Regions from separate parts of the Bacteroides maternus genome, predicted to be linked through region 2. Evidence: riboswitches for the same ligand, from Rfam matches in the RefSeq annotation. Region 2 holds a riboswitch; each other region holds the start of a gene.
The links. Region 2 has a riboswitch for cobalamin ahead of VYM24_RS19055 (TonB-dependent receptor plug domain-containing protein). Riboswitches for the same ligand answer to the same signal wherever they lie in the genome.
Positions count from the first base shown of each region.

Region 1: linked by a shared signal. The riboswitch ahead of VYM24_RS22615 (GNAT family N-acetyltransferase) and the one ahead of VYM24_RS19055 (TonB-dependent receptor plug domain-containing protein) in region 2 are both predicted to bind cobalamin.
Region 3: linked by a shared signal. The riboswitch ahead of VYM24_RS24795 (TonB-dependent receptor plug domain-containing protein) and the one ahead of VYM24_RS19055 (TonB-dependent receptor plug domain-containing protein) in region 2 are both predicted to bind cobalamin.
Region 4: linked by a shared signal. The riboswitch ahead of VYM24_RS22535 (Arm DNA-binding domain-containing protein) and the one ahead of VYM24_RS19055 (TonB-dependent receptor plug domain-containing protein) in region 2 are both predicted to bind cobalamin.

Region 1 is NZ_CP143867.1:5,729,904-5,732,111, reverse strand. It holds gene tnaA (tryptophanase TnaA) at 1-525, shown strand, start outside; gene VYM24_RS22620 ((4Fe-4S)-binding protein) at 596-826, opposite strand; gene VYM24_RS22615 (GNAT family N-acetyltransferase) at 836-1,138, opposite strand; cobalamin riboswitch at 1,499-1,698, opposite strand; gene VYM24_RS22610 (hypothetical protein) at 1,888-2,208, shown strand, end outside.
Region 2 is NZ_CP143867.1:4,917,032-4,919,239, reverse strand. It holds gene VYM24_RS19055 (TonB-dependent receptor plug domain-containing protein) at 1-894, opposite strand, end outside; cobalamin riboswitch at 946-1,197, opposite strand; gene VYM24_RS19050 (DUF4251 domain-containing protein) at 1,411-1,989, opposite strand; gene VYM24_RS19045 (DUF4139 domain-containing protein) at 2,164-2,208, opposite strand, start outside.
Region 3 is NZ_CP143867.1:6,296,512-6,298,719, reverse strand. It holds gene VYM24_RS24795 (TonB-dependent receptor plug domain-containing protein) at 1-1,070, opposite strand, end outside; cobalamin riboswitch at 1,121-1,323, opposite strand; gene VYM24_RS24790 (serpin family protein) at 1,425-2,208, shown strand, end outside.
Region 4 is NZ_CP143867.1:5,713,697-5,715,904, forward strand. It holds gene VYM24_RS22530 (two-component system sensor histidine kinase PhoR) at 1-422, shown strand, start outside; cobalamin riboswitch at 513-717, shown strand; gene VYM24_RS22535 (Arm DNA-binding domain-containing protein) at 1,007-2,208, shown strand, end outside.

The DNA of each region.
Region 1 (2,208 bases), 810 kb from region 2:
CAATATGAAGGGTATCTTACTTACGGTGGCATGAATGGCCGTGACATGAATGCACTTGCCACGGGATTGGATGAAAATACGGAATTTGATAATCTGGAAACCCGCATCCGTCAGGTAGAATATCTGGCAAAGAAGTTGGATGAATACGGTATTCCTTATCAGCGTCCGGCAGGCGGACATGCCATCTTTGTGGATGCAACGAAGGTACTGACGCATGTACCGAAGAATGAATTCCCGGCACAGACTCTAACGGTTGAGCTATATCTTGAAGCCGGTATCAGAGGATGTGAAATCGGTTATATCCTAGCAGACCGTGATCCGGTTACCCGTGAGAACCGTTTTACCGGACTGGATTTATTGCGCCTGGCTATTCCCCGCCGCGTATATACGGATAATCACATGAACGTGATAGCAGTAGCGTTGAAGAATGTTTTCGACCGTCGTGAAAGTATTACTAATGGAGTACGTATTACTTGGGAGGCTCCCCTGATGCGTCATTTCACTGTTCAATTGGAACGTACATAACTACTTTCTTTTTCATAATACAAATGAGGTTACCCGAATTCATATGTTGAGGGGGGTAACCTCATTTCTTTTATTTATCTTCTTTCTCGTTATTCATTCTGTAACTTAATGCTCCCGACGGGCATTTCTTGATTTGAGCGATCAATTCTTCCGTCGTTGCATTTTCAGCCGTTATCCACGGTTTTTCTTTCGGATGATACACATTCGGAAGGGTCTTGGTACAAATACCTGCATGTTGGCACAGGCCGGGTTGCCAGATGATGGTCACTTCCCCGTTCGTATATTCTTTCTTTATATTCATTACTATTTATTATTGAATGTGAATACCTTTCATTACAATTCTTTTCCATTCGGGATGTTTGTGAATGTATCCCGCTACAAACGGGCAGAGAGGTACTAATCTAAGTCCTTGTTTTTCTATATCTTTCAATGCTTTTTCTACTAACTGGCTGCCGATGCCTTTACCACCCAATTGAGTGGGTACTTCGGTGTGTGTCAGGTAAATCTCCCCATTCGATGATTTTATATACTCAATCTTTGGAGTATATTTATCGACATGAAACTCATATTGGTGACGTTCTTCATTATCAATCAGTTCATAATCTGCTTCCATAACTTTTCGTATTAATTGTTTACTGTATGTATAACATGCGGATGATGAAATTTGTTTTGGGAAAGTTATAGAATAAAATGTCCGGGCGAAATCCCTTCGACCGGACACCATTCAAATAAACTTGGCAGAGTTTACTTTAAAATTTAATAATGTATTGAAAATCAAATATATTATTTAAAAACTCTGTATTGGTTTAAACTTTTGGTTTAAAGTTTTTAGCGCCATTTTATTTTCTTGTTTTGATGTCCGATAGCGTTAAATATTGCAAAAGTAATATTTTGAAACAAGAATAACCCTCAAATCTGAAACTGAATAGAATGAATATAATCATTAAATTCAATGCTCTTTCCTCGAAAGCAATGATGCAAAAACTACATGGCAGGTCTTCTGACTTGTTTCGTTTATAAACTGCCTTCACGGGATTTCCCATTGGCGAAAGTGTTGTTTATAACTTTTTATATGAAACTTACAGCAGCGGGACTGTTCAGGATTTACACCTGATTCCCTTTTAATTACTCCTCTCGTACGAGAGTTGCAAACCAATGTGCCGCAAAGATATGAATAAATATTGCAATTCCATAAGTTGTAACTTGGAAAAATGAAAATCTAATCAATACGCACTTTTTACGTAACTATATTTACGTATTTAAATTTGCGCACTAACAACAAAAAAGAGTATCTTTTTTAGATATTTTTTCTTTGATTTTTCCTATATTGGGAGCGATTATTAACCCTTAAAATAAAATATCATGGAAAAAGAAGTTTTAGAAGAATACATTTCATTATTTGAGAAGGTAGCCCATAAGTCTGCTAATTTGGAAGAACTTCAAAAGAAGTATGAACCCAATAGTGTTTTTGATGATTTGGAAATATGGGAACTTTATACAGCCCATATCATAGCTGAATATCTTCCTCAAAAGATTGATGTTTTGGGAGAAGAAGACGAAAGAATAATGAATATTGACGAATGGATGTTTTCATCTGCATTCCTCTTTGAGCCATATTGGATTATCAAGTACCAAGATATGTATTATGCTTTTGACTTTGAAGATGAATTAGAAGGGAAGGAC
Region 2 (2,208 bases):
GGTATCGTAATTATCGTTTTTAAGGTCGAACTGGATATAAGAACGTTTGTTGAAATTGTATTTAGCTCCTGCTCCTAAACTGTATGCATCGTAGGTCAGATTATACTTCAGATATTCGGGCTGGCGTTTAACTGTACGGTCATAATAACTGCCTTCAACATACATTGACAGTTTGTCATTCGGTGTGAATTGAAACATTTGTGTATAGTTGTCCGTATAGAAAGCGTTGGCGTCATGCTGATCTCTTGCATCGCCATTTGCATCTACACGTGTGAGGGTCCAACCATCGGCCTGACGACGTTGATAAGAAGTATAAGAAGCAAACTTCTCTGTTTTGATGTCTACGTTGGCAGTCTGGGTGAACTGCCCACGCTCTTCTACCTTTGTATTACTGGTAACTGTTATGTCATTTATCGGTTGGTTTGTAATGACATTGATTACACCACCAATAGCATCACTACCATAAAGAGCGGAACCGGCACCCTTTAGGACTTCAATACGTTTTACGTTACTCATGTCAATCCGGTTCAGGTCGATATTGTTACTGCTGTCTCCCGTTAGCTTTTTGCCATTAATAAGTATAAGTACATACTTGTTCGACAGTCCGTTTAGCATAAGGTAGTCTCCCATTGAGTTGGTAGAGAAAGACAGCGATGGAACCAAAGCAGTCATCGCCTCACGGAAATCTGTAATTCCAGCCTTTTTAATGTCGTTCGCTGTTACTACTTCTACTGGTGTTGGGGTGTCTTTTAGTCTGTGATGCGTACCTGTACCTGTTACTACAACAGGATTAAGTTCTACACTCAGATCTTGACTCTGTTTTGTCTCTTGTGCAGATGCACTCATTGCTACACATCCTCCCATGAGGATGAACAGCCAATTCTGTTTCTTCATTGATTGATAAATAAGAATTAATACTTGCCCTCTTGACCCCGAGACGGCGTTAATAATGTGATTACTCAGGCAGGTTTCCTGACTCAACCTTTACGGAAAGTAACCTTCCCATCCTTGGTTTCCCATTTGTTGGACAGTGGTTTCTAGAAGTTCCTCAATGAATACTTCCCGTTTTTTTGTTTCGTGTTATCTGAAACAAAATTAAGGCTTTACAGTAGCGGGCACTGTTCCGGTTTCTCACCGGATTCCCTTTTATGTGGAGTGTTGAACACACTTCACATCACCTAAGCAGGGGCAAAGATAAACATATCTTTAGATAAGAAAAAGTATTTTAGACTTTTATGTTTAGGAAAGTGTTTGTTCGAATGGCACTTCTTAATGATTGAGAAGCAGATGTACTTTAAAAAAACATTTGCGGCTACGAGAGCTGGCGCTTAAGTAAGTATGAAACCTCACTTATATAAGCGCCAGCTCTCGCAACCGCAAATGTTGGATTGCTTGTATGAAGGGTGATATTTAGAACGACCGTCCTTTGAATACGCTTGATTCAGACAGTGGGATGAGTTTACCATCCAGTGATAATCTGTTTGAGTTGAAATTCGGGTTGATTGTTGCAGATACATTGTTAGATCCATGAGCTAATCTGATAGAAACTTGTGCAGATATTCCGATACCTATTACATTAAAGCTGCAACTCACGTTTCCTTTTTTATCTGTAGTTGTTTTAATGTCACCAACTCTACCGTCCACAGTTACACCGCCAATGCCGTTAGGACCAGCAAAGGCACCGTTGAAAGCAACTTGTACGGATGCTTTTTCACCGTTTAAAAGTATAAAGTTTGTATTTGACGTAACGAAAACATTCCGCCCTCTCTTAAATGTCACACAGTCTACTTCCATAACAAATTTTCTATCCTTTATAGCTTGTACGGCATCAGCGTATGCTCGTTCTTGTACTATTTTCTCCCGAGCTTTTTCTGCGTCACGTTGTGCTTTGCGTTCAGCACGACGGCTTTCACTTTTACTTTCCTGTGCATAGATTGTTGTGGATGCACCTACGAAAACTAACATTAATAATACGATAATCTTTTTCATAACTTATTCTAGCTTTTTGTTAGAGTAAACAATCAGGGAATGAAAAAGATGCATGTAATCTATATTATTATTATGTGCATTAATATTTATTATATGTTATGCATTGTCATTCATCGACTATGGAACATATTACTGCATTTCCGGTTACATTCACTGCGGTGCACAGCATGTCCATCATTCTATTATTAAGTTTCGTCCTTTAGGGTATTTTACTTTATA
Region 3 (2,208 bases), 1.4 Mb from region 2:
GATAACCCTTTCACCGGTTCGCTCCATAGGGTAGTGGATAAGTAAGTCTCAGTCTGGCGGAAACGATTGTCTGTAATACCGGAAGATTCATTATTATAGTCCCGGTTCCAGCTGAAGTTAAATTTTCCGCTTGCTTGTAATTTCCATTTTTCAGAGAATCGATTCTCATACTTCAATTGGCCGAAGTAATTACGGTCATATAGTCTTTCGGCAGCATACGAATTGTCATAAATCACTCCGCCGGGTAACCCTCTTTCCGAATCAAAGAGATAAACTTTGGTTTTCAAATCCTGTTTCTCATTCAGAGTTACAAACAAATTTAATTCTGCCCGATAAGTCTCTATATCACTATTGTTTCGTTTGGAGTCAATCAGTTTATTCCCATTCCACATTTTGAAAGGATAATTACCGTCTGCCCGTAAATAATCAGCATAGGCAGAAAGACTGAAACGGTTACTTAATTTCTGGGCATAAAATAAAGAAGGATTAGCAAGCCCGTAAGAACCGGTTTTCATATTTGCAAGCAATTGGAAAGGTCTGTCACTGAAATCCGGACGTGCGGTTTCGATACTTAAAGCACCGGCAGAGGCAAACATCTTCGCTGTCTGGTAAATATTATCGCTCTGACCAATGCTGAGTGCCAGTTCGGAAACATTGTCTAACGAGAAACGGGAGATATCTACCTGGCCTGACTGACAATCACTGACAGTCACTCCGTCATAGCTGACTGCTGTATGTTGCGCTCCCAGACTGCGTACAGAAACAGTCTTTAATCCACCAATTCCGCCATAATCCTTAACGCTGACTCCTGAGAAATGACGAACTGCATCGGCCACATCCGATACTCCCAAACGTTCCATATCAGTTTTCTTCATCTGTTGGAGTGGGGCGGTTGCTGAGAGAGCCGGTGGCACACGCCGACCTTTTATCCCCACTTCCGGAATGGCATGTACCTTTCCAGTAATGGAATCTCCTGCTTGTTGTGCTTGTAGATTGACCCAAAGCCAACATAAAAGGCAAAGCAAATTAAACCGTAGTCGGGTATACCGGCATAGATTATCTTTTATCATAAACAGAATGCTAAAAACAATATACATCTCATACCCTTTCCTCGAAAGCATAAGATTTGATAGGTTTTGCAGGTCTTCTGACTTACTCCGGATTTGCCGCCTTCCCACCATACGAATATTGGCAGTGGCACAGGTGATTGGCAAATCCTGCAATAGGAGATCACAGCAGCGGGACTGTTTGGGAGTCACACCCAATTCCCTTTTCATGGAGTATACCGAAAGGCATACTCCAACAAAACCGAGAGCAAAGATAGGAAAGATTTATGTTTTATTTGTGATGTAGTGCAGTATTTTATAAATTTATGCATTTATTCTAACAGAGTAACTTAATAGAAAACTAATACTATAATGCTTATGCTAAAGAAAACTATTGCTGCGCTAAGCCTACTCAGTATCCTTGCAGCCTGTCAGAATGATGAGAATCCTTCTCAACCGGAACCAAAACCACGTCAAGACATCAATCTCACTCGTGCGGAACAAGATTTTATGGACAAAGGTACAGACTTTGCTTTCCGTTTCTTCGATCAGGTGTGCAGTACCGAAAAAGAAAAACCGAATGTTTTTGTGTCTCCATTGAGTGCATCACTTTGCTTATCGATGATTACTAACGGAGCTTCGGGCAATACGCTTACTGAAATGCAGTATGTATTGGGATTTCCTGCCGCTTCTTTCTCTCTTGATGATCTGAATAACTATAATCAAAAATTAACTTCAGCTTTATTGGATTTAGATAATACCACTCAATTAGGAATCGCCAATTCTATTTGGGTGAAACAAGGTTTTAAAGTTTACGATTCTTTTGTGGATGTGAATAAGAAGATGTATGATGCCCAGGTACAGGAACTTGATTTTACATCTCCCACAGCGAAGGATGTGATTAACCGGTGGTGCGCTGAGCAGACGAATAATTGTATAAAAGAGGTTATACAGAGAATACCGGAAGATGCACGTATGTATTTGATTAATGCACTCTACTTCAAAGGTATCTGGAAGAGTCAATTCCAAAAATCGGATACTCGCCAGGAAAACTTTACTAATTCTGATGGTACTGAGCAGAAAGTGAACATGATGAATCAGACAGAAACGTTTAATTATGCTCAGAACTCAGCATTTTCCATCGCAGAATTGCCATATGGTA
Region 4 (2,208 bases), 800 kb from region 2:
TAAACGAGGTATCCCTGGAACTGGAAGAAAAGCATATCACCGTAATCAACTCCCTAAAACCGAAGATACAACTACGGGGAAACTACTCCCTGCTATACTCCATTTTCCGCAACCTGATGGACAATGCCATTGCCTATGCAGGCACGGATATACGCATCAACATCAGCTGTTTCCGCGAGGACGAGAATTTCTACTATTTCAGTTTTGCCGATACCGGCGTAGGTGTCTCTCCCGAACATCTGAACCGCTTATTCGAACGCTTCTACCGGGTAGATAAAGGACGCTCACGCAAACTGGGCGGCACAGGATTGGGATTGGCTATCGTAAAGAACTCGGTAATCATCCATGGAGGTACCATTTCGGCCAAGAACAACCAGGGTGGCGGATTGGAATTCGTATTCACGCTGGCAAAGGAAAAGTAAGAAGTGGTTAGTGGTAAGTGATTAATGATTAGCGGTTTGTGATTGCATAAAAAAATAATCACTTATCACTAACCACTAATCACTTTTTTCCTTATCTTTGCGATGCATTGGTTTACTGTCTTTGTTCGGAGACGGTAATTAAAAGGGAATCAGGTGCAAATCCTGAACAGTCCCGCTGCTGTAAGTTTCATGATAGGTTGCAGGCAAACTACCAATAGCCACTGGAAGTCCGCTTCCGGGAAGGCGCTTGGCAACAGAAACAAGTCAGAAGACCTGCCATGCACTGTTTTTATCACTGCTTTCGAGGAAAAAGCGTTGAGTCTAATGAAACGGGCAAACCGTCCCATCATTTCATTCATCCACTCTGCTTCAAAGAAAGTAAGGAACAATAAACTCTGCCAAGTTTATTTGAATGCCAATTTGATGGGAATCACGTTGGCATTTTTCGTTTATAACATACTGTTATATTGTATATTACAAAATTTATTCCTATTTTTGCCAATAGTTAAAATCACTCAGTTTAAACCATAAAAGTTTAAACCAACTTTAAACCAAAATAAAATTGAACCCCGAAAAATAGGATTATGAAAGTCAGAAAAGAGTTATTCAAAAGTAAAACATTAACGAATGGAGAACACCCTATCGCCATTAGAATCCACCATAAAAAAGCCAAATTAGTAATGACGGGAGTTTCTACCAAAGCCGAATATTGGAATAAAGAAAAACTTGCTGTTAAGTGTCAAGACAAAAAATATAAAGAGAAAAATAAAATTGTCAATGACGAATATCTACGAATCTTACAAAGAGTGACAGAGTTCGATACAATCAACCGTCCATACGACTTAGACCTTCTCGCATCCCATGAAGAAATTACAGCTATATATAATGAAATTGACGACAACGATACTATTCCAATATACACTAATTTCTTTGATTTACTTGATGCCAAAATACAAACATACGAGGAAGGTAGTGCAAGAAAATATAGACAATTAAAAAATGCTTTGATTAAAATCTATGGAAATGAAATCGCAATCAAATCAATTAATAAAACATGGTTTGCAACTTTAGAGGAAAACTTAAAAGATAAAGGGGTTAAACAAGCCAAAGAATTAATCAAACGATTTATTACAACATATAATTGGGGATTCACAGAGGGGCATATTTTAAGTTATAAACCAATATCTTATAACAAGAGAGCCTACACAAGCATCATTGAAAAAAGGACATTAGACCTTGAAGGATTTACTTTTCTTCAACATCTATATAGTATCGGTACAAACGAACATTTAAATAATTGGCTAAATGAACCGTACACCTTTAATAATAATAGCTATTTTAATGCGATAAATATCTTTTTAATTATGGTTGCATTTGACGGATTAGCCCCCATCGACTTATCACATTTACGAATGAAGGATTTAAAACGTAAACAATACAAAAAAATGCCACTTGATTACACAAGAATTAAAGATTCCCAATACATGAAAGAATACAATAATAAAAATCAAATCATTGAATATTACTCAGTACAATTATTGAGACAAAAGACAAAAAGAGAAGTTAATATTAAATTACCTTGTTATATTATTGATTCCCTATTATATCCCTATTATTATGATGAGGTAGGTTTCAAAAAAAAAGAAGACGATTTCATTTTAAACGTATTCGACAAAAAAACTTACTCTCAATTAAGTAAGAAGCAAATATATAGCAGAATGTCGAACTATTGGAACACCTTAGCCGATGCGCTAAATGATTACATTGCAACCATCCATAATGCACC